Regions from separate parts of the Dielma fastidiosa genome, predicted to be linked through region 2. Evidence: predicted binding sites of a transcription regulator. Region 2 holds the regulator's gene; the other holds the start of a gene.
The links. The regulator Rex, encoded in region 2, represses fermentation and respiration genes when NADH is low (regulators of the CRP and FNR family bind a similar motif). The targets are predictions, from matches to a motif close to GTGAANNNNTTCAC.
Positions count from the first base shown of each region.

Region 1: adhE (bifunctional acetaldehyde-CoA/alcohol dehydrogenase) is a predicted target of Rex. The motif match lies at 4,140-4,153, and genes of this name have one in related genera.

Region 1 covers NZ_QRQL01000006.1:70,897-89,098, forward strand. The annotation lists gene DWZ33_RS12570 (DUF3284 domain-containing protein) at 1-400, shown strand, start outside; gene DWZ33_RS12575 (DUF871 domain-containing protein) at 439-1,533, shown strand; gene DWZ33_RS12580 (GntR family transcriptional regulator) at 1,596-2,267, shown strand; gene mgtE (magnesium transporter) at 2,475-3,806, shown strand; gene adhE (bifunctional acetaldehyde-CoA/alcohol dehydrogenase) at 4,176-6,815, shown strand; gene DWZ33_RS12595 (MerR family transcriptional regulator) at 6,940-7,749, shown strand; gene DWZ33_RS12600 (FMN-binding protein) at 7,829-9,955, shown strand; gene DWZ33_RS12605 (dihydrofolate reductase family protein) at 10,086-10,607, shown strand; gene DWZ33_RS12610 (transketolase) at 10,917-11,747, shown strand; gene DWZ33_RS12615 (transketolase family protein) at 11,740-12,669, shown strand; gene DWZ33_RS12620 (triose-phosphate isomerase) at 12,666-13,502, shown strand; gene DWZ33_RS12625 (lactate racemase domain-containing protein) at 13,524-14,975, shown strand; gene DWZ33_RS12630 (class I mannose-6-phosphate isomerase) at 14,972-16,072, shown strand; gene DWZ33_RS12635 (PTS fructose transporter subunit IIB) at 16,069-16,380, shown strand; gene DWZ33_RS12640 (PTS fructose transporter subunit IIC) at 16,395-17,492, shown strand; gene DWZ33_RS12645 (ketose-bisphosphate aldolase) at 17,514-18,202, shown strand, end outside.
Region 2 covers NZ_QRQL01000003.1:2,130-16,447, forward strand. The annotation lists gene tsaB (tRNA (adenosine(37)-N6)-threonylcarbamoyltransferase complex dimerization subunit type 1 TsaB) at 1-247, shown strand, start outside; gene rimI (ribosomal protein S18-alanine N-acetyltransferase) at 244-702, shown strand; gene DWZ33_RS08000 (PDDEXK nuclease domain-containing protein) at 690-1,736, shown strand; gene tsaD (tRNA (adenosine(37)-N6)-threonylcarbamoyltransferase complex transferase subunit TsaD) at 1,714-2,715, shown strand; gene DWZ33_RS08010 (redox-sensing transcriptional repressor Rex) at 2,781-3,404, shown strand; gene asnS (asparagine--tRNA ligase) at 3,661-5,043, shown strand; gene ald (alanine dehydrogenase) at 5,145-6,254, shown strand; gene DWZ33_RS08025 (PTS sugar transporter subunit IIA) at 6,462-6,881, shown strand; gene DWZ33_RS08030 (PTS sugar transporter subunit IIB) at 6,896-7,387, shown strand; gene DWZ33_RS08035 (PTS mannose/fructose/sorbose/N-acetylgalactosamine transporter subunit IIC) at 7,405-8,247, shown strand; gene DWZ33_RS08040 (PTS system mannose/fructose/sorbose family transporter subunit IID) at 8,247-9,080, shown strand; gene DWZ33_RS08045 (sugar ABC transporter substrate-binding protein) at 9,161-10,132, shown strand; gene DWZ33_RS08050 (sensor histidine kinase) at 10,134-11,441, shown strand; gene DWZ33_RS08055 (response regulator transcription factor) at 11,444-12,115, shown strand; gene DWZ33_RS08060 (extracellular solute-binding protein) at 12,112-13,404, shown strand; gene DWZ33_RS08065 (HAD family hydrolase) at 13,412-14,215, shown strand.

The DNA of each region.
Region 1 (18,202 bases), on a different contig from region 2:
TAAAGCCTATTTCAAGGTTTTGACAGACTCTTTGCTAAGTGATTATAATGCTGCCATGCAGGCAGAGTATACCAGCGATGTATTGAAGAGCGGTCTTACTTATCAGAAAAAGCTGCGCAACAGTTTTGGCAATGAGGGAACGGTGAGTGTCAGTATTGACCGGTTTGAAGAGAATCATTATGCCGCCAGCTTTAAAAGTGCCCAGGGAATCAATCAATTATCTTATGATTTAGAGCCTTTAGATAATCAGCAATTTGAGGTGACGTATAAGGAAGATTTTTTCTCAGAATCAAAGAGTAAAAGTCTGAATTATTCAATTATGTCAAAATTATATAAACGTTCCAGTAAAAAGAAAATGAATCTCATGCTGGATGCGATTGAAAAAATGATACAGGAATGAGAATGGGAGCATTCTCATTTTTACTAGGAGGAACAACTATGGCAAGATTAGGAATTTCAGTTTATCCTGAACATTCATCAATGGAAGAAATTCAAGAGTATATCAGTTTGGCAGCCCGCTACGGCTTTAAACGCATTTTCAGCTGTCTGCTTAGTGTGGGGGAACGCAGCCGTGAAGAGATTATTGAAGAATATTCAAAAATGATCGCTGCTGCTCATGAACATGGTATGGAAGTTATTTTAGATGTAGCGCCGTTTGTCTTTGAACGCTTGGGTATTACTTATAAAGATTTATCGTTTTTCACAGCATTAAATGTAGATGGTATCCGTCTTGATGAGGGCTTTGATGGTTTAAAGGAAAGCTTGATGAGCTATAATAAAGAGCGGTTGAAGATAGAAATCAATGCCAGCTTTGGTAATGGTTATATTGCTAATATTATGAGTCATTATCCGAATAAAGATGGTTTAATTACATGTCACAATTTTTATCCGCAGAAGTATACCGGACTATCGCTGAAACATTTCAATCACTGCAATGAAGATATTAAGAAGCAGGGATTGAAAATTGCGGCTTTTGTTTCTTCACAGAAGCGTGATACGTTTGGCCCTTGGCCGGTAAATGAAGGCTTATGTACTTTGGAAATGCATCGTGAGCTGCCGATTGATGTGCAGGTACGGCATCTGTTTGCGACGCGTCAGGTGGATGATGTAATCATTGCCAACGCTTTTGCCAGTGAAGAGGAGCTGCGTATTTGTTCAATGATTGATCCAGCCCTGCTGACCTTCAGTATCGACTTTGAAAAGAAATTGAATCCGACCGAATATAAGGTTATTTATGAACATGAGCATTTTGTCCGCGGTGATATGAGTGAATATATGGCACGTTCTACAATGCCAAGAGTTACTTATGCGGCGGAAAGTGTGCCAGCGGCTAATACCCGTGATTTAAAACGCGGTGATGTAATTGTCATTAATGATAACTATTCACGGTATAAAGGTGAACTGCAGATTATCTTAAAAGATATGCCAAATGACGGACGCCGCAATGTGGTGGGCAGAATTCCTGATAATGAGTCAATGCTGCTGGATTATATTCAGCCATGGATTCCTTTCGCATTCATGAAAAAAGATTAGAGTCTTGTTTTTTTGTGGACTATACCATATAATTATGGGAGAAAGCAAAAGGAGTGATACTTGTGGCAGCACCCATTTATCTGCAGATAAAAGATCAGATGATTGAAGAGATACAGCAGCTTAGCGCCAATGCGCCAATTCTCAGTGAACGCGATCTTGCAGTTAAATATAACGCGAGCCGCATGACCGTACGCAAGGCTGTAAATGAATTGGTTGATGAGGGTTATTTGTACCGGGATTCCAATAAAGGCACCTTTGTAGCGGATGAAAGACTGCATAAGCGCAATACTTCAGTAGACCCTTTTGCGGAAGAGCGGCCGATCAAGTATAAGATTCTATATTTTGATATCAAGGCGACCTCTTCCAAAGATGTCCAGGATCGTTTATTTATCTCATCAGAGGAATCGGTTTTAAGAATTGTTCGGGTGGCAATGTTTGAGGAACGTCCTCAATCGATTGAGGAAATCTATTTTCCGCGTTTAAGCATTCCTGATGAGGATCTGGGTAATTTTAAAAAGCTGCTTGATTTTAATTCATACATTGCGCATGGCAGCTTGTCACAGACCTTTGTGCCGATCATTGTACCGCCGCAGTATGCGCATCTTCTTAAGCTTAAAATTAATACGCCGATTATTCTTGTGGAGAACGTGATTACCAGCAAGAACGGCAAGCCCTTATTATATATGAAGGTATTCAATAACCCTAATGAAAAGGTTATTGAAATGACATTATAACGATAACTTAAGACAGTCAGACATCTGGCTGTTTTTTCATTCAAGGCTGCCTTTGTGTGGTATAATTAAATAGGATTTAAAGTTGTGTCAGAAATGATTTGATGACAATTTATTCTCTGAAAGGTGGTGGTTTTATGAGTCCGGATAGTCAAAACGATGGTTATGAGCGAGTCAGGAACATGATTCCACGATTGGAAGGAGAAGATTATGGAAGAAATCAAAAAATTATTAGAAGCAAAGCAGTTTAAACAGTTGAGAAAATATCTCTCGGAGATGAATATAGCCGATATTGCGGAAATCTTGGATGAGCTTGAAGATGAGGAAATGCTGAAGCTGTTTCGCATTTTGCCTAAAGATGCGGCCGCCGATGTATTTTCATATTTAGAGGTAGCCAGTCAGCAGTTTATTATTACATCCTTAAGTGACCGTGAAGCGGCAACGATTATCGATAATCTGATGGCTGATGATGCCACTGATTTTTTGGAGGAAATGCCGGCAAATATCGTGAAAAAGCTGCTGACCAATGCCAGTGCGGAAACGCGAAGGGATATTAATCATTTATTGCGTTATCCTGAATATTCGGCAGGCAGTATCATGACCGTTGAATATATTGATCTGAAGGAGAGTCTGACGGTCGCGCAGGCTATTGAGCGTATCCGCCGCAAGGGATTGGACAGTGAAACAATCAATATTTGTTATGTGCTGGATCATGAACGCAAGCTTTTAGGCACAGCGGCTTTGCGCTACCTCTTATTGAGCCGTCCAGATCAGACAATCGGTGATATTATGCATGAGAACGTTATTGCCATTCATACGCTGATGGATCAGGAAGAGGTTGCCGCGCAATTTAAAAAGTATGACTTTACCGCAATGCCGGTAGTTGATAATGAAAATCGGATGGTTGGGATTATCACAGTCGATGATATCGTTGATATTATTGATGAAGAAACGACAGAGGATATTGAAAAGATGGCTGCCATCATGCCGTCTGATAAACCTTATATGTATACTGGCATTTTTGAAACTTATAAAAAACGTATCCCATGGCTGTTGCTGCTGATGGTGTCGGCAACCTTTACCGGTCAGGTAATCAAAAGCTTTGAAGACGCGCTCAGTGTCTGTACAGTGCTGACCTTATTTATACCGATGCTGATGGATACGGGCGGCAATGCCGGCGGACAAGCCAGTGTTACTGTAATCCGTGGATTATCGTTAGGTGAAATTGAATACAGTGATGTGTTTGGCATCATCTGGAAGGAACTGCGAGTGGCGCTTTTATGCGGCGGCACACTGGCTGCGGCTAACTTTGTCAAGCTGATGCTGATCGATCAGGTAGGCATGAGTGTTGCGTTAGTTGTATGCCTGACTTTAGTGATTACCGTAATCATGGCGAAGCTCATCGGCTGTACCTTGCCGATCTTGGCTAAAAAAGTAGGTTTTGACCCTGCCGTTATGGCCAGCCCATTCATTACGACAATCGTTGATGCATTGTCCTTGATCGTGTATTTCCAGATTGCCACCCATTTATTGGGGTTGTAGAAATTAAAACCAAGTTATGCATGCCGCATAGCTTTTTTTATGAAGTTTGTGAAAAAGATCGGTTTCATAACGTTGAATTAGTTTATGATAACACTTACATTTTGACTTTTAAGACGCGCTTTTCCACTAGGGGCTGAAAGCAAGGCAAAGCAATGAAAAAGCTTCACAAACAGCTGCGTAATTTTTTCACAAAATCCTCTCGAACATTAAGAAAAGGCTTTCATATCAGGCTTTTTGATGAATTGTAAAATTGATAACGGTTACATTAAAATAAATGTGAATTTGTTAACAAAAGTGCTTGCAAACGTCATTTTCTTGTGTTAACCTATGTGTGTGAAAGAAATCACAATAAGGTTTGGAGGAAAAAATATGGCAAACGAAAAACAAAAAGAAGTAGAAAATGTTCAAGCTGTCAGCCCGGCAGTTGCTGAAGTAAATCGTTTAGTAGAGAACGGTTTGAAGGCACTCGATGAATTCATGCTGCTGGATCAAGATCAAGTTGATTATATCGTAGCGAAGGCATCAGTTGCTGCACTGGATCAGCATGGTGTGCTGGCATTGGCCGCAATCGAAGAAACCGGCCGTGGTGTGTTTGAAGATAAGGCAACAAAGAATTTATTCGCCTGTGAGCATGTTGTCAACAATATGCGTCATACCAAAACAGTAGGCATCATTTCTGAAAATGATGTTACCGGCATTACTGAAGTAGCGGAACCGGTAGGTGTTGTCTGCGGTATCGTACCGACAACCAACCCAACCTCAACAGCAATCTTCAAAAGCTTAATCTGTTTGAAGACAAGAAATCCAATCGTGTTCAGCTTCCACCCATCTGCTGTTAAATGTTCAATTCAAGCAGCAAAGGTTGTCTATGATGCAGCTGTTGCGGCGGGTGCTCCTAAGAACTGCATTCAGTGGATTGAAAAACCTTCAATGGAAGGTACAAACGCTTTAATGAATCATCCAGGTATTTCTACAATCTTGGCAACTGGCGGCAACGCAATGGTTAAAGCTGCTTACTCATGCGGTAAACCAGCATTAGGTGTTGGTGCCGGCAACGTACCTGCTTATGTAGAAAAATCATGTAATATCCGTCAGGCTGCTAATGATATCGTGTTATCAAAGGCCTTTGACAATGGTATGATCTGTGCTTCTGAATCGGCTGCCATAATCGATAAAGAAATCTATGATGAATTCCTGAAGGAAATGAAAACTTTCGGAGTTTACATGGCTAATAAGAAAGAAAAAGAATTGCTTGAAAAATATATCTTCGGTGTAACAGCTTATTCAGCAGATGTTGATAAAGCTAAAATGAATCCGAATCAGGTTGGTAAATCTGCAAAATGGATTGCGGAACAAGCGGGCTTCAAGGTTCCTGAAAATACCGTCATTATCTTAGCAGAATGTAAAGAAGTAGGTCCTAATGAACCGCTGACTCGTGAGAAGTTATCACCGGTATTAGCAGTATTGAAATCAACAACTACTGAAGAAGGTATGAAGATGGCTGAGCAGATGGTTGAGTTTAACGGTCTGGGACATTCAGCTGCAATCCATACATCTGATGATGCGATTGCGAAAGAATTCGGCAAACGTATGAAAGCAATCCGTATTATCTGGAATTCACCGTCTACTTTCGGCGGTATCGGTAATGTATACAACGCCTTCCTCCCATCATTAACACTTGGCTGCGGATCTTATGGACATAACTCGGTTGGCAACAACGTAAGTGCCATTAACCTGATCAATATCAAGAAACTGGGGAGACGTAAAAACAATATGCAATGGTTCAAAGTACCTTCTAAGATTTATTTCGAAAGAGATTCAATTGAGTATTTGAGACAAATGAGAGAAATGGAACGTGTCTATATTGTTACTGACCGTTCAATGGTTGATTTAGGTTATGTAAATAAGGTCACTGATCAGCTGAACCTGCGCCGTAATAAAGTTCAATATCAATTATTCTGCGATGTTGAGCCAGATCCATCAATCGCAACAGTACAGCGCGGTGTTGAAATCATGAGAGCCTTCCAGCCGGATACGATTATCGCATTAGGCGGCGGTTCATGTATGGATGCTGCTAAGGGTATGTGGCTGTTCTATGAAAATCCTGAAGTTAACTTCGATGATCTGAAACAAAAATTCATCGATATCCGTAAACGTGCCTTCCGTTATCCGGAATTAGGCAAGAAATCAAAACTGGTTTGTATCCCAACAACCTCTGGTACAGGTTCAGAAGTAACACCATTTGCGGTTATCTCTGATAAGATTGCCAACAAGAAATATCCGCTGGCTGATTACTCACTGACACCAACAATCGCGATTGTTGACCCAGCTCTGACAATGAATCTGCCGCGTTCAATTACGGCAGATACCGGTATGGACGTATTAACTCATGCTACTGAGGCTTATGTTTCTACATTGGCTAATGATTATACAGATGGTTTATGCTTACAGGCAATTAAGATCGTGTTCAAATATCTGCTGCGCGCAGTAAATAATGGGGCTAATGATCCAGAAGCACGTGAAAAGATGCATAATGCTTCTTGTATCGCAGGTATGGCATTCGCCAACGCATTCCTGGGTGTTAACCACTCCATCGCTCATAAGATCGGTGCCGAATTCCATGTTCCGCATGGCCGTGCCAATGCGATTCTGCTGCCGCATGTAATCCGCTACAATGGTACAAAACCGCAGAAAAACAGCTTATGGCCGAAGTACAATTACTATCGTGCTGATGAAAGATATGCAGAAATCGCTCAAATGCTCGGTCTGCCTGCATCCACTGTTGAAGAGGGTGTCGCATCTTATGCGAAAGCTTGCGCAGATTTAGGTAAAGCATGCGGTATCAAGATGAACTTTGCTGAACAGGGTATTGATGAAAAAGATTGGAAAGACAGAGAAAGAAGAATTGCTCTGCTTGCTTATGAAGATCAGTGCTCACCGGCAAATCCGCGTCTGCCAATGATCGAGGATATGATTGATATTCTTGAAAAAGCATATAAAGGCAACTAATTTAGTAAATGATGATAAAACACAGGATGCTTCTTCCTGTGTTTTTCTTTATCCTAAATGGCGTATTCAATTATTTTAGTATTGATTAAAGATTTGTTATAATAAGGTAAATGGAGGATCAGCTATGAAACGATATACGGTAGGACAGATGGCTAAGGCAATGGGCGTTTCACCGCAGACACTGCGTCACTATGAGGAGATGGGATTGGTAGAAGCGCAGCGGAATGAACAGAATCAGTATCGTGAATTTTCGATGCGTGATAATAAAATATTAATGCAGACGGCATTATACCGCTCAATGGGCTTTTCTTTAAAAGAGATTCGCTCTTTATTTAAGGAATATCAAGATGAAGCGGTACAGGCAGCTTTTGATCGGCGCATCGATGAGGTTGATCAGCAGATTGCTCAGCTCCAGCTGTTAAAGGTTGAACTAAAGGAGTATGCGGATTCGATAGAGACGGCGCTGAAACACACAGGGGAATGTTGGATTGATGAGCAGGATAAGGAGTTTTATGGAGTCTTGAAAAAGGGCAGCGGTCTGGGGCTTGAGTCAGAGGATGGCGATGAATTGCTTGAATTTCAGAAAAAGGCACCGCATATCCGTCAAGGCTTTAAGATATCATTAAAGCGTGTTCTTGAACCCACTCATGCTTTTGATTTTCAATATGGCGTTTTTCTCAAAAAGGAATGGGCAGAAACACATTGTCCAATTCATGAAATCGAAAATCACAAGATCACACTGAAAGCACCGCTGGCCCATCAGATATTGGAGACATCAACCTTTTCATCAACAGTGTTTCAGCCTTTGCTGGCCTATGCTGATGAACATGGATATGAGGCAGCCGGTGATTTTTATGGCATTGCTCTGTATATGAACTATGTTGAAGAAGATAAGAATTATTTTGAACTTTTCTTGCCGCTGAAAAAGAAGTAAATGCTAATACATTAACAATCACTCTTGACCTTAAAACAGTTGTAAGGTTTATCCTTAAATGGTAACAGGAGGATTAAGGATGAAAAAAGTTTTATGTCTGCTCATGTCGGCAATGATGGCATTGTCACTGAGCGCGTGTACAAAGGAAAATGCCGAGGGTATTTATACACCGGGAACTTATACCGGCGAAGCACAGGGGTTCGGCGGAACGGTAAGTGTTACGGTTACAACAGATGCTGATAGTATTACCGAGGTAACGATTGAAGGCAGTGATGAAACACCAAACATCGGCGGTGCTGCTTTGGAAACTCTGATTGAACAAATCAAGACAGCACAGAATAGTGAGATTGATGGTGTGTCTGGCGCAACGATGACTAGCAATGCGGTAAAGGCGGCTTTAAAACAAGCCTTGGATCAGGCAATGGGTGTTGTCAGTGAACAAACAGCGTTGAATGATGGTACATATTCAGTGAAGAGTACGGGTTACAGCTGGACTGGCATGATCAGTGCTGATGTGACAATCAAGGATAATAAGATCAGTGCGATTACGATTACTGAGGAGCATGAATCAGAGACTGGTGAAATTGCCCAGACTGCTTTTGATCTTATGATTGATCGTCTGATTGAAAATCAAAGTCTGGCAACTGATACAATCAGCGGTGCTACCACGACATCCAATGCGATCCGTGATTTAGTATCCCAGGCAATCGTGTTAGCTGGCGGTGATCCTGCCCAATGGCAGAAGGCTGTGGAAAAGAAAAGTGATACAGTTAAGCTGGAAGGCTATGACGTTATTGTTGTCGGTCTTGGCGGTTCCGGTATTTTATCTTATTGTGCGGCTGCAGATACGGGTGCGAATGTATTCGGTATTGAAAAAGCAGCAAAACTGGGCGGTCAGTCAGCAACTACTACTGGGCCGATGGTTATTAATTCAAAATCAGCGGTTTATGAGGATGTAACTTTCGCTAATCCAGACGATGTTTATAACACATGGATCGACTATGTTGAAAGTGACGCGAAAGCGGATATTATTCATGAAGCTGTTTATAACAGCGGTACTTATCTTGATTATTATATGGAGAACTTTGGCTTTGAATTTGCCGGTATGATCATGAGCTTTGCGAAACCGGAATGGTCACAGTTCTGGACACGTTATGTTGGTGAGGATGGCAAAGCCAATATCTTTGGTCCGCAAAAGACCAATCAATTTGACCGGGCCATGGAAAAAGCCGCGGCATTGAACGATAAAAATGGTTATCAGCTTGAAACAACGGCAGAAGAATTGCTTTATGACGGTGATAAGATTGTCGGTGTAAAAGCTGTTGGTTATGACGGTACGACTTATGAAATCTATGGTGATTCTGTAATTCTGGCAACCGGCGGTTATATCGGTGATGCAAAGATGGTTGAGGAAAACTGGGGCACGATGCCTAATACGGTTGCGGCTACGATCAATGACGGTGCTGGTATTAAGATGGGGCAGGCTGCCGGCGGTACAACTTACATGATGGCAGTAGCACCGATGATTCATATTCTTCAAGTGCCGAATATGATTAAGAATGATGATTTAAGTGCTGATCAGAAGGCTGTATTATCTGCTTTAGCTTTAGTGAAAGGTGAAAAAGCCGTAACCATTCATGGTGAGGACTTAGATCCAACCTTAACGGAAGCGATGATTCCAGGCTATAAATATTATAATGTTTATACTGAAGATCAAATCAATGAGTTTAAAACTGTAGGCTTCAGCGAAAATTTTGCAAGTGCTACATCGATGTTTATGGGACAGGGCGGCAGCTTTACCGTAGGTACGCCGATTGCTGATCTGGATACAATACTTGAAGTTGGCATGCAGTACAACAATGTGCTGAAGGCATCATCAATCAGTGATTTAGCGGCGCAGATCGGTTGTGATGAAGCCGTTTTATCAGCGACCTTAGGCGGTAATGAAACAACATATTATGCCGTAATTTGTTCCGGCTATACCTATGGTACGGTTGGCGGACTTGATGTGGATGTCAACATGAATGTTCTTCGTGCTGACGGTACACCGATTGAAAATCTGTTTGCGGTAGGTACAGATTCAATGGGTGTTGAAAATATCGAAGGTAAACCATATACTCCTTGGGGTGGACAGGCTCAGTCTTGGACCTTTGTTTCTGGTTATCTTGGCGGTCACGCGGCTGCGGAATACGGTTTAACTAAATAACTCAATAATTAACAAATGCTGCAAGTGTTCAGTGAATCTGGATGCCTGCGGCTTTTTGTTATATTTGTGACGGTCATGTATATCGAAACCTTATTTTGTTATACTATCGATAATGAATAGGAGTGATTATATGGAAGGCAAAATCAGCTTAAATTTGGCAATGAGCTTAGATGGTTATATCTGTGATGAAAATGGCGGTTATCAATGGATTCATGGGGACGGCACTCATGAGCTTAAATCAGCGTCAAAGTGGTCACATGAAGAGTATCTGAAAGAAATTGATCTGGTGGTTATGGGACGGCGCTGTTATGAACAGGGAATGCATCTGGAATTCAACGATAAAGAGGTTTGGATTGCGACCTCAAAACCGTTACCTGCAAGTGAAGGATTGCATGCAGCAGGTAAAGAGCTGTGCAGCCAGGTGCTTGATGAGAAGCAAAAAGGCCGCAATATATATTTGTATGGCGGCGGTGTAACAATTGATCCTTTTATCAAACAAGATTTAATTGATGAATATATCATCGGCATTATTCCGGTGATTCTTGGCTGCGGCAAACCACTTTTCCTGGGTAATAATTTCACCATTGAATTGAGGTTAAAAGATTGTATCTATGAAGAAGGAATCGTAATCCTTCGTTATGTACGTCATTAAAGAGGATTAACAATTAAAAGTTATGAATTCTATTTTATTCAATCATCACCGATTCGGTTAGAACCGAATAAAAACGTGTAAAATAAAACATGATCAACATTCGGCTGATAAAAACAAGCAGGTCAGCGGCTGAATATAATCATCTGTTAATGATATGCAGAAGCTTTGATGCCAATAACTCTGACATCAAGGCTTTTTTGCGTAAATGAATGTATAAATTAGTTTTGAACACATTAATAAAACTTTTTGTTAACTTTTCCTTGCCAAGCTTTAATTTATAATAAAAGTATCAAAAAAGGATGGTAACAAATGGAACCCTATAAAATGCTGAATGAAAAAGCGGCACAGATCAGAAGATTAGCATTGGAATCAATTTATCTGGCGCAAAGCGGTCATCCGGGCGGTTCACTTTCAATCGCGGAACTGCTTTCGGTACTCTATTTTGATGTGATGGCAATCGATCCTTTAAAACCGGATTGGGCTGAGCGTGATCGTTTTGTCTTATCGAAAGGGCATTGTGCCCCCGCTTATTATGCGGCTTTAGCCCTTCGCGGTTATTTTGAGGCAGAAGCGCTGAAGCAGCTGCGCAAAGGCAGGGATACACTTCAGGGGCATCCGTCAATGACTAAGACCCGCGGTGTCGATGCTACAACTGGTTCACTGGGACAGGGCTTATCGATCGCAAACGGAATGGCTCTTTATGCAAAACGCAGTCAAATGAAGCAGCGAATCTATTGCTTATGCGGTGACGGCGAGATTCAGGAAGGTCAAATTTGGGAAGCGGCCATGACCAGCGCGCATTATGAGCTGAATAATCTGGTGTTGTTTGTGGATGCGAATGGTTTGCAGATTGACGGTTTAGTGAGTGAAGTGATGAATGACGCACCGATTGGAGAAAAGTTTAAGGCTTTTAATTGGCAGACCTATGAGATTAACGGCCATGATGTAAAGGCCATAAGCTCCTTGCTTAAAGATTTAAAAGAAGAACAGATAAAGCCTGTCTGCATCGTATTAAATACCGTTAAGGGAAAGGGTGTGTCCTTTATGGAAAATCAGGCTGCTTGGCATGGCGGCGCGCCGAATCGTGAACAGTATGAACAAGCATGCAAAGAACTTGCGGTTGGAGGTACTTATGAATAAATGCGCGAATCGTATAACCTATGGGAAGACCTTGGTACAACTGGCGGCAGATAATGAGTTCTATGTGATGGATGCCGATTTATCAAAGGCAACAGGAACCAAGGCATTCGCGAATGCTTATCCTCAGCGTTTTATCAATATGGGAATTGCGGAACAGGATCTGATGGCAACGGCTGCCGGCATCGCAAGCTGCGGTGTACCGGTATTCGCGTCAACCTTCGCCATGTTTGGCGCTGGCCGAGCCTATGAACAGATTCGCAACAGTATTGCTTATCCGCGTGCCAATGTGAAAATTGTCTGTTCTCATGCCGGTGTGCTGATCGGCGAGGATGGTGCTTCCCATCAGTGCATTGAAGATCTTTCACTGATGCGTACACTTCCCGGCATGACGGTTCTTGCGCCATGCGACAGTGCCGAAACAGCCAAGGCATTAGCCGCCGCATTGAAATTGAATGGCCCATGTTACATACGCTTCGGCCGTCAGGAAGTAGATCAAATCTATGATGATACTTTAGATTATCAAATTGGCAAATCTTTCCTGCTGAGAAAAGGCGGCGATGTCAGTATCATTGCATGTGGAGAGCTTGTCCAAAACGCCCTGCAGGCAGCGTCATTATTAAGTGAAAAAGGCATCGAAGCCGCGGTTATCGATATGCATACCATTAAACCGCTGGATGAAGCACAGATCAATGAATGCATTGATCAGGGCAGTCTGCTTGTCGGCGTAGAAGATCACAGTGTTATCGGCGGCTTATCGAGTGCGATTGCGGAAGTCATTGCCCAGCGCGGTAAAGGCCGTCTGTTACGAATTGGCATTCAGGATGAATTTGGCTGTTCAGGCAATGCTGACTATCTTGCCAAGCTTTATCGCTTAACCCCCGAAGCGATTGCGGAAACGATTCAAAAGGAGCTGAAAGTATGAAACATATCATTGTCAATCTAAAACGTTTTGATATTCCTAAAGCCTATCATGGTGTTTCAGAGTGTGAACCGTCAGCCTATATTGATACGATTCTTTTACCATTAGTTGAACCATTAAAAAAATATCCAGATCTGTCTTTTACCATTTATCCCCCGGAAGCTTATTTGATCCGTGCCTGTGAATTAGTTAAAGAGAGTCCTAACATCCGTATCGGCTGTCAAGCCAATCATTATGAGGATGTCAGCAAGGAGGGGAATTTCGGTGCATTTACCAGTTTAAGACCCGCCAGCGCGATGAAGGCAATCGGTGCGCAAAGCAGCCTGATCGGCCATTTTGAGGAACGCAGGCATCTGAATACTTTATATCAGCTGGCAGGTGTGAATGATCCAATCATCGTAAATCAAGTATTAAATAAAGAAATTCAGCTGGCTCAAAAACAGGGCATGGATGTCTGTTACTGCATCGGTGAAGCGGCAGAGCAGCTTGCGCAGTGGGATGAAGTATTGCTTCAGCAGCTGTCAATCGGCTTGGCAGGCGTTGAACATCAGCACGTCATAATCGGTTATGAACCGCTGTGGAGTATTGGCCCGGGCAAACAGCCTGCGGATCAGGCTTATATCGAAAAGGTGATCCGGCTTGTCAAAACCTTTGATCCTGAATTAAGGGTTATCTATGGCGGCGGTGTAAAATTGGCCAACGCAGCGATGCTTGCCGGTATTGAAAGCATGGACGGCGGTTTGATAGGCCTGACTAATTTTCAAGATCACCTCGGTTTTCATCCTGATGAATTTCTGGCCATCATCGAACGTTATCATCAGCATTTGAAGCAATAATTATTGCAGGGAGGCATTATTATGAAGCTTGATTTTGAATATGGACAGGGCACTGTGAGCGCTGAGCTTCCAGAGGATACTGAGGTTTTTATTCCAGGTATTACAGTTAAAGATCCCGCTTGTATACCCGAGGATCAGATTGCTGAGGAGACGTTAAAAAGTATCCGCAATCCTATCGGCATGGAGCCATTATCTAAACTGGCTCATAAGGGAAGCAAGTGTGTGATCGTGTTTCCTGACCGCGTAAAAGGCGGTGAACAGCCAACCGCGCACCGCAAGGTAAGCATCCGGCTGATTCTTGACGAACTATATGCCGCTGGTGTTGAGAAAAAAGATATCCTGCTGATTTGTTCCAACGGTCTGCACCGTAAGAATACAGAACAGGAAATCCGCGGTGTTTTAGGCGATGCATTATATAATGAATTTAATCCAACAAATCAGATCATGAATCATGATTCTGAAGATGATGAACATCTGATCGATTTGGGCTTTGATGAAGCCGGTGATCATGTAATCATGAACAAGTATGTTTTTGAAGCGGATGTAGCGATTCTGATCGGTCATGTCCAAGCCAATCCTTACGGCGGATATTCCGGCGGCTACAAGCATTGTGCGACAGGCATTACTCATTGGCGCTGCATCGCTGCCCATCATGTACCTAAGGTTATGCACCGTGATGACTTTACACCGGTCAGCTCTCACAGCCTGATGCGCCAGAAATTTAATCAGATTGGTATGTATATGGAAGAAAAGATGGGCAAGAAGTTCTTCTGCTGCGATGCTGTGCTGGATACACTCAGCCGTCAAATAGCAATCTTCAGCGGCTATGCAAAGGAAATGATGCCGCTTAGCTGGCAAATAGCGGATCAGCGCACTTATGTGCCGTTCGCGGAAAAGAAGTATGATGTGCTGATCTTTGGCGCTCCGCAGTTTTTCCATTACGGTGATGGCATGGGAACAAATCCAATCATGCTGATGCAGGCGATATCAGCGCAGGTAATTCGTTTAAAACGGGTGATGTCAGATCATTGTGTGATTATCTGCGCAGCGCTATGCAACGGCTATTTCCATGATGAATTGTGGCCGTATAACCGTAAGATGTATGAAATGTTTCAAAAAGACGGCATGAATACGCTGGTCGATATGAATCGATACAGTGAATATTTCGCGACAAATGAAGAATGGATCAGACAATATCGTTATTGCAACGCGTTCCATCCCTTCCATGGCTTTTCGATGATCTCATGCGCGCATATCGCGGAAATGAATACTTCCGCAATCTACATCTGCGGCGCCCAGGAACCAGGTTATGCAAGAGGCATGGGAATGAAGACCCGAGCAACGATTGAGGAAGCACTGGCTGACGCAAAGAAAAAATATGTCGGTGAGCATCCGCATATTCTGGCACTGCCTTTAACGTTTAAGAAATGTGCTGTCCATTTAATGATGAAAGATGAGGTGTATACAGGATGATTGATCAAGCGCTGACCCAAATGCCGCTACTGTTTCAGGATAACCGCATCACGCGCTTTTATATCGGCGGTAAGCTGATGCATGAATGGCGTAAAATGCCGCCCTGTGAGGATTCACATCAGTGTGAGGAGCTGCTGGTTACCTCCATTGGTGCAATCAGCAAGGGGCAGCCGAAAGGCTATGCCATCAGCAAAACGATAGATGAGCAGGGAGGTATTTTGCTGAGTGATTTAATTAAGGCTTATCCCAATGAAATCTTAGGCGAACGTTTTCAGAAGTACAACCCTGATCAGCTGACGATGCTGGCAAGAGTCGGTGATACAACGGTGCGTTTAGTGATGCAGTGTCATCCTAACCGTGAAGATGCGAAACGTTATTTTCATATGCCGATGGGCAAGACTGAGGCGTGGTACATAGCGGGAACACGCGAGGTAGAAGGTAAAGAAACCTGTGTCTATGCCGGCTTTAAACCGCATGTGACAAAAGCGCTCTGGCGCCAGCTTTATGAAAAACAGGATATTGACGCGATGGTTGACTGTCTGCATCAGATTCCTGTCAAGCAGGGACAGATGATTTTAATCCCAGCCGGTATGCCGCATTGTGTCGGGCCGGGCTGTCTGTTTCTTGAATATCATGAATGCAATGATGTGACGATCCGTGTCGAACGCAGCATCAACGGCATGATTATCAGCGACGAGGAAATGTTCTATGGTCTTGGCGCGGATGCCTGTTTCGATATGTTTGATTATACAACCTATGATGATGCCCAAATTCTTGAACGCTCACTGATGAAGGAGCGCTGTCTTGAACAAAATGAGCAGTACACGCTGAGCGCTCTGATCGAACCTGAACAGAACGATTCATTCAGCGTACAGCTGGTGACGATCACCGGCGAATATCCAATGCCTGAGTTTGACGGACACCGGGTGCTGTGTGCGGTTGAAGGCGATGTGAAGCTATGCTGGTCAGATCATTCAATACCCCTGATCCAAGGTCACGCCGCTTTAATTCCGGCAGCCTGCAAAGGCGTACGCGTAGTTGGTGAAGGCAAGCTCACCATTGGCATTCCAACCATTAACGAGGAGGTAGGAAAATGAAAATTGTAGCCGTAGCCGCATGTACGACCGGCATCGCTCACACTTACATCGCGAAAGAAAAGCTGATTAAAAGTGCTGAGCTGCGCGGTCACACGATTTCCTGTGAGACACAGGGAAGTATTGGCATTGAGGATGAACTTGATCCCAAGGATATCCAGGATGCTGATGTAGTCATTTTGGCAATTGATGTTGCCATTGATAAGATGGATCGCTTTACGGGGAAAAAAGTGATTAAGGTTGATACTTCAACCGTTGTTAAGAATCCGATTGGTTTAATTCAGAAGGTTGAGAAAGTAATCCAAAAATAAGGAGATGGAAACATATGAATGACATTATCAACATTAAGGAATTGAAACAGCATATTCTCACAGGTATTTCCTATTTTATTCCATTAGTTGTCGGTGCTGGTCTTACAATGGCGATCGGCCGTGCGATGGCCGGTTCATCAGTCGCCAATCTCGGTGACAGCGGTATTGGCTATTGGCTCTATCAAACTGGTTCCTTAGGTATGCAGCTGATGGTACCGATGCTTTGCGCCTACATTGCTTTTTCCATGGGCAGCAAGCCGGCACTGGCACCTGGCTTTATCATCGGCTGGGTTGCTCAGAATATCAATACTGGTTTTATCGGCGGTATGGTCGGCGGTATCTTAGTGGGTATCGTTGTAAATCTATGCAAGAAATATATTCATCTGCCAAAGGTAATTGAATCCTTAAAAGGCATGCTGGTCATCCCGTTTCTCGCAACTGCAATATCCGGCTTATTGATGTACGCGGTCATTCAGGGACCGATCATTTGGCTCATGGCACAGCTGACAGGCTTCCTGCAGTCATTATCTTCAGGCTCTAAATTTATTTACGGCGGCGTACTCGGCGCGATGGCTACCTTTGACTTTGGCGGGCCGGTCAACAAGACGGCGACAGCCTTTGTGAATGCCTTATATGCCGAGGGAATCAGAGATGCTAAAACAGTACAAATCATCGCCTCAATGATACAGCCGTTCGGCATCGCAATTGCCTGTCTGCTGGCAAGAAATAAATTCACCCGCGCTGAAAAGGAAACATTAAAGGCAGCTGTACCGATGGGCTGCTTCATGATCTCTGAGGGTGTTATTCCGATCGCTGCCCGCGACTTAGCAAGAGTTGTATTTGCCTGTGTCTGCGGCTCCTTTGTAGCTGGTGGTTTATCCATGGTATGGGGTAATTCCTCAGAACTGTTAAACGGCGGCTTTATAGCCTTCCCATTCTTTACATCACCGATGCAGGGATTGATCTGTCTGGCCATCGGCTCGGCTGTGACGGGTATCGTATTGGCACTCATTAAGAAAAAGGTGACTGATGAGGATGAAAAACAAGAGGTTGAATTGGGTAAAGAGTTATCCGATGAAGATCTCGACAACATTGAAATTGAAATCATGTAAGAAGAAAGCAGGTACCCAATTATGTTGCTTAATTTAAAAGGAATACTAAGTGTCGCTAAAGAGAATCATTTTGCCATCGGTGCTTTTAACACCTCGGATCTGGCACTCGTAAGAGCCGTGGTGGAACAGGCTGAAGCATCCAATACACCAGCCATTCTCCAATTTGCTCCAGGTGAATTCAAGTATGCCACCCCTTACTTTTTCCGTTATGTCACAGAGCGCTTAAAAGCGAGTAAGGTTCCTTTTGCCTTACATTTGGATCATGGAAAATCGATTGAGGAATGTGCCGCCGCAATCCAAGCGGGCTTTACCTCGGTGATGTTTGACGGATCCTTGCTGCCCTTGGCTGAAAATATTAATCAAACCCGTCAAATCGTTGAATTTGCCCATCGTTTTAATGTTTCCGTGGAAGCTGAAATCGGTACGATTGGCTCGATGAGTAATTCCGATGAGGGCGGTGTTGAAAACATCACTTACACTAAAGCGGAAGAGGTTGTAGATTTTGTGGAAGCAACCGGCTGTGACGCGCTGGCCATCGCTATCGGGACAGCCCACGGCATCTATCCAAAGGGTTTCCGTCCTAAGCTTCAGTTAGAATTATTAACGGAAATCAACAAGGTAGCAACCGTACCGCTGGTGCTGCATGGCGGCAGTGATAATCCTGATGATGAAATTGCCAAGGCTTGTCAGATCGGCATCCAAAAGGTAAA
Region 2 (14,318 bases):
TGCCTATGTGGGAATCTGTGAAAAAGGTCAGCTGATCAGTGAATGTATCAAGACGCTGGATGAGATAAAAATCGATGCTGAGCATGAGCTGATTGTCGGTGATATAGAATTATTAGGACATGAATATGAAGAAATAGATTTTGTGAAGAATATGATGGATGTTAAGCCTTATTGGAAGAAAATTGAACATGTGCATCTTTTAGTTCCGCATTATCTTAAAAGTCAGGAAGAACTGGTTAAGCAATGATTTTACGAGAAATGAAGCTTGATGATCTTGATGCCGTCTTAGAAATCGAGAATGAGGCATTCAGTGACCATTGGCCGCGTACAGCTTATGAATACGAAATCAGTGAGAATGAATTTTCCACAGCCTTTGTCGCGGTGGATGGAGAACAAATTGTCGGTGCGGCAGTGTCTTATCTTATCTTTGATGATGCGCAGATTGCTACGATTGCAGTCCGTAAGTCACATCAAGGACAGGGAATCGGCTCACTGATGATGGATAAGATTGTACAGGATGCTGATGCGGCCGGCTGTTCAACGCTTTCTTTGGAAGTGCGTATCAGCAATACCCCGGCAATTAAATTATATGAAAAATATGGTTTTATCAATGTGAATATCCGCAAAGGCTATTATGCTGACGGTGAAGATGCTTATTTAATGATCAAGCCTTTGGGAGGACAAACGGCATGGGTGGATTGACAAGCTATCAGGAACTTTATTCTGAAATTAGAAATACCTTGCTTGCTTCTCGAAATCAGGCTTATAAAGCCGTGAACTTTGCGATGGTAAAAGCGTACTGGAATATTGGCCGTATCATCGTTGAAGTTGAGCAGCAGGGAAATGTACGAGCTGAGTATGGGAAATCGCTGATAAAGCGTCTTTCCGTTCAGTTAACAGAGGAATTCGGATCTGGATTTGATGAGCGAAATTTGAGAAATATGCGTCTATTCTATACCCGCTTTCCAAATTGGAACGCACTGCGTTCCGAATTGACCTGGACACATTACCGTCTTTTACTGAAAGTAGAAAACGATGATGCGAGAGCTTGGTATATGAATGAGTCTGCCGCATCTGCATGGTCTAGCAGACAGCTAGACAGACAGATATCTACGCTATATTATGAAAGACTGCTTTCAAGTAAGGATAAAACACCAGTAAAGGAAGAAGCAATCGAACTTTTGAAACCTTTAGCAACGGATGACTATATAAAAGATCCGTATGTATTGGATTTTCTGGATTTGAAAAATTACCCAGCGCTTCGTGAATCTGATTTAGAACAGGCGTTAATCGATAAATTACAAGAATTTCTTCTAGAGCTAGGCCGTGGATTTTGCTTTGTGGCACGTCAAAAATTGATGCGCTATGAAGATGAAGATTTTTATCTGGACTTGGTATTCTATCATAGTATTTTAAAATGCCATGTATTGATTGATTTAAAAATCGGAAAACTAACTCATGGTGATGTTGGACAGATGGATAGCTACATTCGTATGTATGATGCCATCTATAAGAACGAGGATGACAATCCGACAATTGGTATCATTTTGTGTTCTCAGAAGAATGAAGCCATTGCAAAGTATTCGGTATTAAATGATGCGAAGCAAGTATTTGCTTCAAAATATTTGTTTGCCTTGCCGACCGTGAATGAATTACAAGATGAAATTAAAGCGGAACGTAAGCGTATAGAAGATATGAAGGGAGGAAATATAGATGACGAAGATATTAGCGATTGAATCAAGCTGTGATGAAACAGCGGCAGCCGTTATCGAAGACGGCAAAAAAATATTATCCAATGTAGTCGCAACCCAGATTGATGTACATAAGAAGTTCGGCGGTGTAATACCTGAAGTAGCGTCAAGAATTCATGTGGAAAATATCTCAATGGTGATTGCGGAGTGTATGGGAAAAGCGGGTTTAGGCATCGAAGAAATGGATGCTATTGCGGTAACGCAGGGGCCGGGATTGATTGGTTCTTTACATGTCGGGGTGCAGGCAGCAAAAACGTTAGCGTGGGCTTTTAATAAGCCGCTGGTGCCGGTGCATCATATTGCCGGTCATATTTATGCCAATCGTTTGATTGCTGATCTGAAATTTCCATTAATGGCGCTTGTTGTATCCGGCGGTCATACAGAATTAGTATATATGAAGGATGAGTGGAGCTTTGAGGTCATCGGTACAACGCAGGATGATGCGATTGGCGAAGCCTTTGATAAAGTGGGACGTATCCTTGGTCTGCCATATCCAGGCGGTGTTTATATTGATAAATTATCAAAAGAGGGAAAGAATATTTATAAGCTGCCTAAGCCGCATCCGGAAAAGGAATTGGATTTTAGCTTCAGCGGATTAAAATCCGGGGTTCTGCAGTTCATTAAACGCTGTGAGCGCAACAATGAAACATTTGAACCTGCTGATCTTGCCTGCAGCTTTCAGGAAACAGCAATCGCCTGTCTTTTAGAAAGAGCTGAAAAGGCAATGAAGCAGATGCAGCCTAAAATGATTGTCCTAGCGGGCGGTGTCGCGGCGAACAGCTGTCTGCGTCAGCGCATCAGTGAATTGGTCAGTGAAAAATTCCCCCAGATTGAATGTATTATCCCGCCGTTGTCATGCTGTACCGATAACGCGGCGATGATTGGTGTAGCTGGAACGATCGCTTATGAGCATGGTGTGCGCGGCGATGCGTCATGTACGGCTGATCCTGCATTTGAATTATAAGTAGTTTAAAAAAACACATATTTCACAATCAAAAAAAGTGTGCTATAATAAGGTCGGTGATGAAAATGGCAAATAAAAATGTACCAAAGGCAACGTTGCAGCGTTACCCAGTTTATCTAAAAGCACTGCGAAAACTAGCAAATTCCGGTGTTGAACGGATTATGTCTAAAGAATTATCTAATGTTGTCAGCATTGAGCCGACAACAATCCGCCGTGACTTCTCTTTCCTGGGCAATCTTGGCAAGCAGGGTTATGGTTATGACGTCAACAAGCTGATTGAAATCTTTAATCAGCAGCTGGGTCTTGACTTCGATGAGAAAATCATTTTAGTCGGAGCCGGAAACATGGGACGTGCCTTGATGAAATATAATAAGTGGAATCATGTGGTTGGTGAAATCACATGTGCATTTGATATCTCACCAGACCGCCAGGGAGTTCGTTTCGGAATCCCGGTTTACGACTTAAAAGATCTGGAAGAAAAAATTCCTCAGGGCTGCCGTATCGCAATCCTAACCGCTAATGTTGATATCCAGCAAACGGTTGACCGCATGGTAGCTGCCGGCATCGTCGGTATCGTTGATTTTACTCATGAGCACTTTCAAGTGCCAAAAGGGGTTGCAATTAAGACCGTAGATGTAGTATCATCTATACAAGAGCTGGTTTTTGAAACCAATTCATTAAAAGATTAATGGCGATGAAATGAGACAGCCTGACGGCACTTGTCAGCGACTCTGCGTATTGGTGAAAGGCAGAGAAGGAAAGTCAGTGACTGAACACTCATGGAGCTGAACCGGAGAACTAACAGTAGACGGTTTCGCTAAGGAGAGCGTTATCTCATAAAAGATGCATGGGCTGAGTCCCGTGAATCAGGATGGCACCGCGTAAATTACGTTCCTGTATAGGGACGTTTTTTTATTTTTTAAACAAATCCAGGAGGACAAAGATATGTTTGAATTTATGACCATTAGAGAATTATACGAAATGGTATTCTCCAACAATCATGTGGAAATTGATTCCCTTGAGTATGTTCAGCTGCAGGGTTGGGTAAGAACCAATCGTGATAATGGTAAAGTAGGCTTTATTGAATTAAATGACGGAACTTATTTCCGCAACGCCCAGTTGGTTTACGGTGATCTGATTAAGAACCGTGATGAAATTGCTAAATTTTCAACTGGCAGCGCAATTACGGTGACCGGACAGTTTAAGCTGACCCCCGATGCGAAGCAGCCATTTGAGATTGTTGTGACAGAAGCGGTATTAGAAGGCGCCTGCGATCCTTCCTATCCGCTGCAAAAGAAGCGTCACAGCTTTGAGTATATGCGTGAGATTGCACATTTAAGACCAAGAGCGAATACATTCTATGCGGTATTCCGTCTGCGTTCAGTTTTATCGATGGCAATCCACGAATTCTTTCAGGATCAGGGCTTTGTCTACGTACATACCCCAATTCTTACGGGTAATGACGGTGAGGGTGCCGGTGAAATGTTTACCGCGACAACACGCAAGGATGCGGACTATGAAAAGGATTTCTTTGGCAAGGAAGCTTTCTTAACGGTTACTGGTCAGCTGCATGTAGAGGCGTTTGCGATGGCTTTCCGTGATGTATATACATTTGGCCCGGCATTCCGTGCTGAAAATTCAAATACGTCACGCCATGCATCAGAGTTCTGGATGATCGAACCGGAAATTGCTTTTGCAGATCTTGATGATAACATGGATCTGATTGAAGATATGGTTAAGTTCTGTATCAACTATGTGCTTGAGAATGCACCAGAAGAAATGAAGTTCTTTGAGAAGATGATCGATCAGGACTGCATTAAGCGAATTACCCATGTCCGTGATTCAGAGTTTAAGCGTATGCCGTACACTGAAGCAATTGAAATTCTTGAAAAAGCGGATGTGAAATTTGAGAATAAAGTATTCTGGGGCATGGATCTGAATTCTGAGCATGAGCGTTATATCTGTGAACAGGTAGTGAAAGGGCCAGTCTTCCTGACGGATTATCCTAAGGAAATCAAGGCTTTCTATATGCGTGTGAACGATGACAACAAGACAGTTGCCGCTTGTGATTTATTAGTGCCGGGTGTTGGTGAATTAGTCGGCGGATCACAGCGTGAAGAGCGTTATGATGTGCTTGATCATCGCATGGATGAATTAGGAATGAAAAAGGATAACCTGCAGTGGTACATGGATCTGCGCCGTTACGGCGGCTGCAAGCATGCCGGTTTTGGCCTTGGCTTTGACCGTTTCTTAATGTATCTGACGGGTATTCAAAACATCAGAGATGTTGAACCGTTCCCAAGAACACCAAGAAATTTATTATTCTAAGCGTTAAAGATCGGTGCCTGCCGGTCTTTTTCTTTATATAAAAACTTTCAGCGAAGAGCGGATAGTGCTATAATACGTTTTATAAAAGGAGCGTGAAGAAGATGATTATTGGAATTCCAAAGGAAATCAAAAATAATGAAAACCGTGTATCATGTACACCCGCTGGTGTATTTGCGTTATGCAAAGCCGGACATAAGGTGATCGTTGAAGCGAATGCCGGAATTGGCAGCGGTTTTAGCAATGAGGAATATCAAGAAGCGGGAGCTGAAATTGCGGATGTAAAGGAAGTCTTTAAAAGAGCGGAGCTGATTGTGAAGGTTAAAGAATATTTACCATCAGAATATCAATATCTGCGTGAGGATCAAATGGTATTTACCTACCTGCATATTGCCAATGATCCTGAATTCGCCAAAGCCCTGATTGATTCAAAAACAACAGCCATCGCTTATGAAACGGTGCGTGATCGTAAAGGCGGACTGCCGCTGTTAACGCCGATGAGTGAAGTTGCCGGACGGATGGCGGTACAGGTTGGGGCTACTATGCTTCAGAAAAATAACAATGGCCGCGGCTTGCTTTTAGGCGGTGTTCCCGGTGTATTCCCAGCCGAGGTCGTTATCATCGGCGGCGGTACGGTGGGTTTAAACGCGGCGAAGATTGCCTGCGGTTTAGGCGCCATCGTTACAGTCTTTGATATCAATGCTGAACGGATGGGGTATATCGACGATATTTCCGGCGGTACGATTCATACGGCTTATAATAATGAATACAATCTCAGACGGGCATTAAAAACCGCTGATTTAGTCATCGGAGCGGTCTTAGTACCAGGTGCCAAAGCACCTAAGATCGTTACTAAGGATATGGTGCAGACAATGAAGCCAGGCAGCGCCATTGTCGATGTGGCCATTGATCAGGGCGGCTGTGTTGAAACCAGTGATCATATTACCACTCATGATCAGCCTACCTTTGAACGCTATGGTGTTCTGCATTATTCAGTTGCGAATATGCCGGGAGCTGTACCGCGTACTTCCACAATGGCATTATCCAACGCGACACTGCCTTATCTGATGAAGCTGGCAGATCACGGAACTGCCGCATTAAAAGCAGATCCTGGCTTCCTGTTAGGGCTTAATACTTATCAGGGTCATATTACTTACCGCGGTGTCAGCGAAGCACTCGGCATGACTTATACCGATCCTGAAACATTATTATAAATTCATCAATTTAGAAATCCTGACTCTGGTTGGGATTTTTTTTGTGCATTTACCGCGGATTTGTGAACATTTATTTCCTATATATGAAAATTATGACAAATATAATTTCAGCATTGTAAAACTTCATGATTAAGTGCTGACAAAATACAGGTGTGTAAAATCAGCCTTTTGCTTAAAATGAAAGCGTAAACAACGGAGGGCAATAAAATGAATTACGTGATACTCATAACGCATGGAAAGTTTGCCGAAGGTCTTCACGATACACTGAAAATGTTTGTCGGTGAACGTGAGGATGTACTCAGTATTGGCTTAAGAGCAGGGGAAGATGTGGCAGCACTGGCCAGCCGTATCAATGAATGCTGTGATAGCTTTAATGAAAATGATCAGTTTATTGTATTAGGCGATATGATCGGCGGTTCACCGCTGACCACACTGATTAATTGTTTCAGTGAGCATAATCTGCTGAAACGCTCAGTAATTCTTGGCGGTCTTAATCTGGCGATGGCGCTTAATGCGGTGCTGATGAAAGAGGGAAGTCTTGAAGATTGCAAAGCAGCGGCCTTGAGAGAGGGCATGCAGGCTGTGAATGAAGTAAAACTGTCATCAGATGATGACGATGAAATTTAAAGGGAGGAAATAATATGTCAATTAGTTTTATTCGTGTCGATGATCGTATGATTCATGGTCAGACATGCACGCGGTGGGCTTTGGAATATCCATGTGAGGGAATTGTTGCCGTCAATGATGATGCTGCTAATAACAGTGTATTAAAAGCTGCCTATAAGAGCGCCAGCGGGAAGAAAACCTTTATCTGGACGATGGAAGATTGGGAAAAGAAGTATCAGAAGGTGTTGGATTCCGATACAAACTATTTCCTAATTACTAAAAATCCATTGGATATGAAAAAGATATTAGTCGATCTAAACTTAAAATGCAATGTAAAGAAAGTCATCATCGGGCCCTGCAACGATCGTCCCAATGCTATTAAGCTAGGTAACAATCAATCCATTACACAGGCTGAAGCCGACGCTTTGGAAGCAATCAGTAAGGCTGGCTATGATGTAGAATTCCGTCTGATTCCTGATGAAAGCATCGGTAATTGGTCTAAGTTTAAAAATCAATTTGGTTATTAAAAAAGGAGGAATAGAATATGACAATCAATGTTTTTCAGGCAGGCTTACTTGGCTTATTCGCTTGTTTAGCAAGTATGCCCGGCATGGGTGGTTCAGCCATTGGTAATTATACCTTAGGCCGTCCGCTGGTAGCTGGTTTAGTTGTTGGTATTATTTTAGGGGATGTGCGCACCGGTATATTGGTCGGCGCGGCAATGCAGTTATTATATATCGCCCTGGTAACCCCGGGCGGCACTGTATCGGCAGATGTGCGCGCGGTTAGTTATATCGGTATTCCACTAGCCATGCTGGCCCTTAAATCCTATGGCCTGGATGCCGCCAGTGCTGATGGCAATGGACTTGCGACTTCCTTCGGCGCTATGGTTGGTACGTTAGGTACAGTCTTATTTTATGGAACTGCAACAATGAATTTAATCTGGCAGCATATCGGCTGGGAAGCGATTGAAAAAGGTGAATTTAAGAAATTATATCTGGTTGACATGGGATTGCCTTGGATCTCCCATATTGTCTGTTCCTTTTTACCAACCTTCATTATCTGTTTGGCAGGTGCCGGCATGGTCGATACCATTAAAGCCGTTCTGCCGATGGATGGTCTGGCAATGAAAACAATCTTTACCGTAGGTTCATTACTGCCTTGTGTCGGTATTGCAATCCTGCTGAAACAAATCATTCTTAAGGGTGTTGACTTCATTCCTTTCTTCGTAGGCTTTGCATTGGCAGCCGCGTTAAATATTAACTTAGTTGTTGCTACAATTATTGCCGCAATGTTTGCCTATATGAATTATCAAATCAAATGTGCTCAGCTGATTCGTGTGAAAGCACCATCACAAGACATCGATGACGAAGAGGAGGATATCTGATCATGAAGAAATTATCTAAAAAGACCTTAAATAAATCATTCAGAAACTGGTATTATGGTCATCTGACTTGTTTCTCACAGGAACATATGCAGACATTTGGTTATCTTTGCGCGATGCTGCCGATCATTGAAGAACTCTATGATACAAAAGATGAACAGAAGGAAGCATTGGAAACCTACAAAGCCTTCTTTAATACAGAACCGCAGTTAGGTACTGTCATCGTCGGTGTTACTGTCGGTCTGGAAGAAGCGAAGGCAAATGGTGAAGGTGTTACCGGTGATACGATCAACGGTCTGCGCGCGGGTCTGATGGGCCCCATTGCCGGCATCGGTGATTCATTGGTTGTTGGTGTATTGATTCCTTTGCTGTTGGGTATTGCCTTAGGTTTATCAACGGATGGTTCACCGGTTGGTGCGATCTTCTATATTATCGCATGGAATTTAATTGTTACCTTAGGGATGCGGATGCTTTATTTCAAAGGCTATGAATTTGGCGGTAAGGCAGTGGAATTTCTTACTGGTGATAAAGCGATGGCGCTTCGTGAATCCATCATGATGCTGGGCAGTATGGTTATCGGTGCGGTTGCCGCGTCATGGGTATCTGTCAATACGGTATTTAAAATGATTAATGCTGAAACTGGGGAAGCCTTCCTTGATTTAAACGCTCAGATTAATTCAGTTCTGCCCAAAGGCTTAACCGCGGCATTTGTGCTCTTTTGCTGGTACATGATTGCCAAAAAGAAAATGTCACCGATTAAGGTTATGCTGCTGCTTGTAGTAATTGCCTTTGTCGGCGTACTGATTGGTTTCTTTGATCCGCAGCTTGCTTACTAACATAAATCAAAGTCTTTATCTTGAAAGATAAGGACTTTTTAAATCAGGTATTGTATAATGATGCTGCAAGGGGAGATTGTATGAACGATAAAATAATGCGCCGGCTTTGCTTTGTATTATGCATGGTTCTCTGTATTGCCGGTTTACTTAAATTTTATAATTTCAGTGAAGAACAGCTTGCTGACGGAAAGCAAAAACCAATACTGTTTGGTTCTACCTATATGACGCTGAATAATCCCTTTTTTGATGTAATTAATGAGGAAATGCGGAATGTGATTGAAGCAAACGGTGATGTATTAATCACCATGGACCCACAGCTTTCACTTGATAAACAAATTGATCAGATTGATTATCTGATGGATCTGGGCTGCTCAGTTTTAATAGTCAATCCGGTGGACAGCAAGGGACTGATCGATGTGCTGGCGGAAGCGAAGCAGCAAGGCATAATCATTGTTGCCGTGGATACGAATGTTTATAATGGTCAGGATTTTGTTGATTATACCGTAGTTTCAGATAATTATCATGCCGGGCAGTTGTGTGCTGAGAATATGATGGCAGCTCTTGATCAGGCACAGATTATGATTCTGCGTCATGACGCGGCTTATTCAGCTATTGAACGGATTCAAGGCTTTAAAGATGCCATCAGCCAATATCCGCAGTATCAGATCGTTGATGAAATTGAGTGTGAAGGACAGCTTGAAATCAGTATGCCGCTGATCGCGCAGGCAATTACTGAGGGTGTGCAGTTTGATGTAGTCATGGCATTAAATGATCCTTCGGCATTAGGCGCCGTCGCCGCCTTACAGGAAGCTGACAAACTTTCAGAGGTATTGGTGTATGGTGTTGACGGTACGCCGGAAGCAAAGGTCTTAGTCAAAGAGGGCTTCATGCAGGCGACAGTTGCTCAATATCCAAAGCGGATGGGCAAGAAAGCTGTTGAAAGTGCCTATCGGCTGCTGAATCATGAAAGCGGAATCGTGGAGGAAAAGATTCCTGTTACTATGATTAATGGCAGCAACATCGATGAATTTTCATTAGAAAGCTGGCAATGATATGAAAACATATTTTTCAGACATTAAAAACCGGCTGAGTTTTTCCTATCAAAGCATGGTCATGATCTGTTTCCTCCAGCTTGCTTTTCTCTGCGCCTTAATTGTATTCAGTTCACTGCATATTCTCCAGCATTATCAGGCAGCTGCTTTTCTGAAGCAGGTGAATGTCATTCCGATTGCTTATTACCGGGTGCCTTTCTATACCGCCGGCAGTTTTATTTTACTGATGATTCTGCTGCGCCTGCGTTTTGTACTGAATGAAACATTCAGGAATACTTTATTCTTATTAATCGCGGAACTAGCTGTCTGCTACTTTATGATGTGGAGTTTATCCTTCAGCACCAATGATATTTTGCTGCTGGTCATCGCCAACATGGTGTCATTATCTAAAAAGAGACAATATCGGGGCCCATCCTTAGTCATCTACACTTTCATGTATCTGCTGACCAATACAAATGTAATTACGAATTTTATCCCGGTAACTGCTCTTGACGCTTATCTTGGTATCTATACGAGTCAGGCAGCTTCATTAATCATGGGCGTAAAAAATATACTTACTACGCTGTGTATTATATGTTTTATTGCGAATATGCTGTTTCTGATTCAAAATCAGTTGGATGAAAGTAAGAAAATCCAGCAATTAAATGAGGAACTGCAGAATTTGAATGAGGATTTAAAGGAATATGCCAATGTGCGTGAAAAAATGGGTGAAACCCGTGAACGAAACCGTTTGGCTAGAGAGATTCACGATACCTTGGGACATACCCTGACAGGTTTATCAACAGGTCTTGAAGCATGCGCCGCCTTAGTGGACATCAACCCAGAACTTGCCAAAAAACAGTTAACGCTGTTAGGCAATGTGGCCCGTGATGGTTTAAAAGATGTCCGGCATTCCGTCAATAAGCTGCGCCCTGATGCTCTTCAGAAGAAAACATTAAAGGAAGCATTAGCCACGATGATTGAGGAATTTCATCAATCCAGCGGCGTACAGGTGCATTTTGCCTGTCATTTATCTTCCTTGGAATTTCAGCAGGATGAGGAGGATACGATTTATCGCATTGTACAGGAAGGGATGACGAATGCTCTCCGTCATGGCAAAGCGACGGAAATCTATATCTCGTTTGGTATGGATCAAATGAATCTTGTTATTATTATTGAAGATAACGGCATCGGCTGTACGCAAATTGTGGAGGGCTTTGGTCTGCATCATATGCGGGAGCGGGTAGCCTTGCTGCAGGGAACTTTGAGAGCTTACGGCACAGATGGCTTTGTGCTAATTGTCGAATTGCCGATTCGAAAGGAGGCTTAATCATGATTGAAGTAATGATTGCGGATGATCAGGAGTTAATGCGTGACAGCTTGCATATTCTGTTAAGCACAAAAGCTGATATTCATATTTGTTCATTAGTAAAAAATGGTAAGGAAGTATTGGCGCAGATTCCTGAAACGAAACCAGATGTAATCTTAATGGATATTCGAATGCCGGAATTGGATGGTGTCACATGCACCAAGCTTGTAAAGGAAGCCTATCCAGAGATTAAAATTATTGTGCTGACAACCTTTGATGATGATGAATATATTTACGATGCTTTAAAATATGGTGCCAGCAGTTATCTGCTTAAAGGTGTTTCTTTGGAAGAATTGTATCAGGCGATACAAACGGTTCAAAATGGCGGCGCGATTATTCATCCCAATGTTGCGGTTAAAGCGATGAAGATGTTTTCTGAAATGGCAAACAGCACACTGGAACCAGAAACCCCGGAGGGAATCAAGACCTTAAGCAAAACAGAATGGAAGATTCTTCAGCAGGTGGGCAATGGCTTATCCAATCGCGAAATTGCCGATAAGCTATGTTTCAGCGAAGGGACTGTGCGTAATTATATCAGTGTGATTCTTGATAAATTAAGTCTTCGTGACCGCACTCAATTAGCGATATGGGCAGTACAGAATCATAAGCTGGTAAATAAAGAGGATCAGAAATGAAACGGTTAAAATTGTGGCTGCTCTGCTTATGTGTGATGATCGCTGCGCTGATTCTTGTTTTCATTCCCAAACAGCAGAAATTAACGATTGGCATCTTCGCCGGCAGTAACTGGAATGTACCAAGCTCGGCAAGTGATGACCGCATTGAAAATGCCATTGCTGCTTTTAATGAAATATATCCAGATGTCAAGGTAGAATTTCAAAGCGGTATCCGGCCGGAATTGTATGAGGAATGGCTGTCTCGCCAAATCATTAATGATCAGCTGCCGGATGTCTTCTTTGTTCCCTCGCAGATGTTTTCAATGCTGGCGAATAATGGCAGTCTGGCTGATTTAACTTATTTAAGTATTCACGACGATCAATTTCATCAAGAAGAATATTATGCCAATTCATTAAAGGAAGGAATGAAGGATAATAAACTGTACGCGCTGCCTTATGAAAGTGTGCCTACTTTAATGTTTGTAAATAAAACGCTCTTGGATAAGGAAGGCATTTCGATGCCGGACAGTGACTGGACATGGGATGATTTTTATTCAATCTGCAATCAGATCAGCAAAGATACAAATGGTGACGGTATTCAGGATCAATTCTGTTATTATGATTATACATGGGAGGATGCTTTATATAGCACCGGCACTGCTTTCTATGATGAAGTAAACAATCAAGTTGACTTAAACAATGAGACGACCGCGGAAACAGTGGCCTTCATGCGCAGGCTGAACGCGTTAAATACAGAAAAGGTGACGGCAGAAATGTTTGATAAGGGGCAGGTTGCTTTTCAGCCGATGAATTATAGTGATTATCGAACGTATATGCCTTATCCGTGGCGTGTAAAAAAATACTCAACCTTTGAATGGGATTGTCTCACCATGCCGGCGGGGGCTAACGGCGGTAATATTTCGCAGATTGATACCTTAATGCTGGGTTTATCATCAAGAAGTAAAAATCAAGCAATGGCATGGGAATTCATGAAGCTGTTAAGCAGTGAACCGGCGATTCAAAGTGAACTTGCCAAAAATTCACCTGCCGTATCGGTACTCAGAAAGGTTATGCAATCACCTGAAGTCATTGATGCCTTAAAGGCAGATAATCCTGGCAGCAGCAGTTTTGAAATGACGATTCTGAATGATGTAATGGAACAGGGTATTGCAATACGCCGTACAGATCAATATAATCAGATTATCCAAATAGCAAACAGTCAGATTAATGAATTAATGAATAATGATGCTGATATTGAGAATGGGTTAGCCAGTATGCAGCGTCAGATAGATACATATCTAAGAAAGTAGGAATCTTATGAAACAATTAAAAATGGTCGTTTTTGATGTAGATGGTACGCTTTATGATTTAGTTCGGCATGAAATACCGGCTTCATGTATTGAAGCGTTAAAGGAAATGAAGGCAAATGGATATCTGTTTGTCATAGCGACAGGCCGTGCTCATTATGGTCTAGGCAAGGCGCTGAATGACTTAAATGCCGATTATATCCTGTCGATGAACGGCGGTGTTGTCGTCGATCATGAAGGAAAGGTAATCTCTCATCATGATTTCACCAAAGCTGATGTGGATCGCTTGAATCAATTCTGCACGGACAATGAAGCTGGTTTAATCTGGAAATTCCTAGACGCGATGTATATTTATCAGTATCCTGAAAAGATTGACTGGCTGGCGGGTCAGATGAACAGTGATATCGGCCGCGATCCCTTTGTGGATTGTCCGCAGATGAATCGTCACCTGCGTGATGACGCGCCCCAGAGCGCCAGTGTTCATGCGCCGATTGAAAAGGTGGAGCAAGCTTTTAATGAGGATAACAGCATTGCTTTCCTCAGATATTCAGAAGATGGTTTTGACGTTGTGCCGAAGGGCATTAATAAAAGTGTCGGCTTAAAGGATTTGATGGATTATCTGCATTTAAGTCATGATGAGGTTGCCTGTATCGGTGATAATTATAACGATTTAGAAATGATGGAAACCGCCGGAACAGCGATTGCGATGGGAAACGCAATTCCAGAAGTAAAGGCTAAGGCAGATTTTATCACCACGGCATCGGATCAGGATGGGATTGCGAATGCGCTGAAATATTTGGGGTGCATTATGTAGATGGTGAATGTTTGATTGAAAAGGAGGCTGGGCATCAATGGATCGGGCAGCTTCCTTTTTTTGCATTATAGGAAATTGCATGCTCAAGTATCAAACGCCCAAT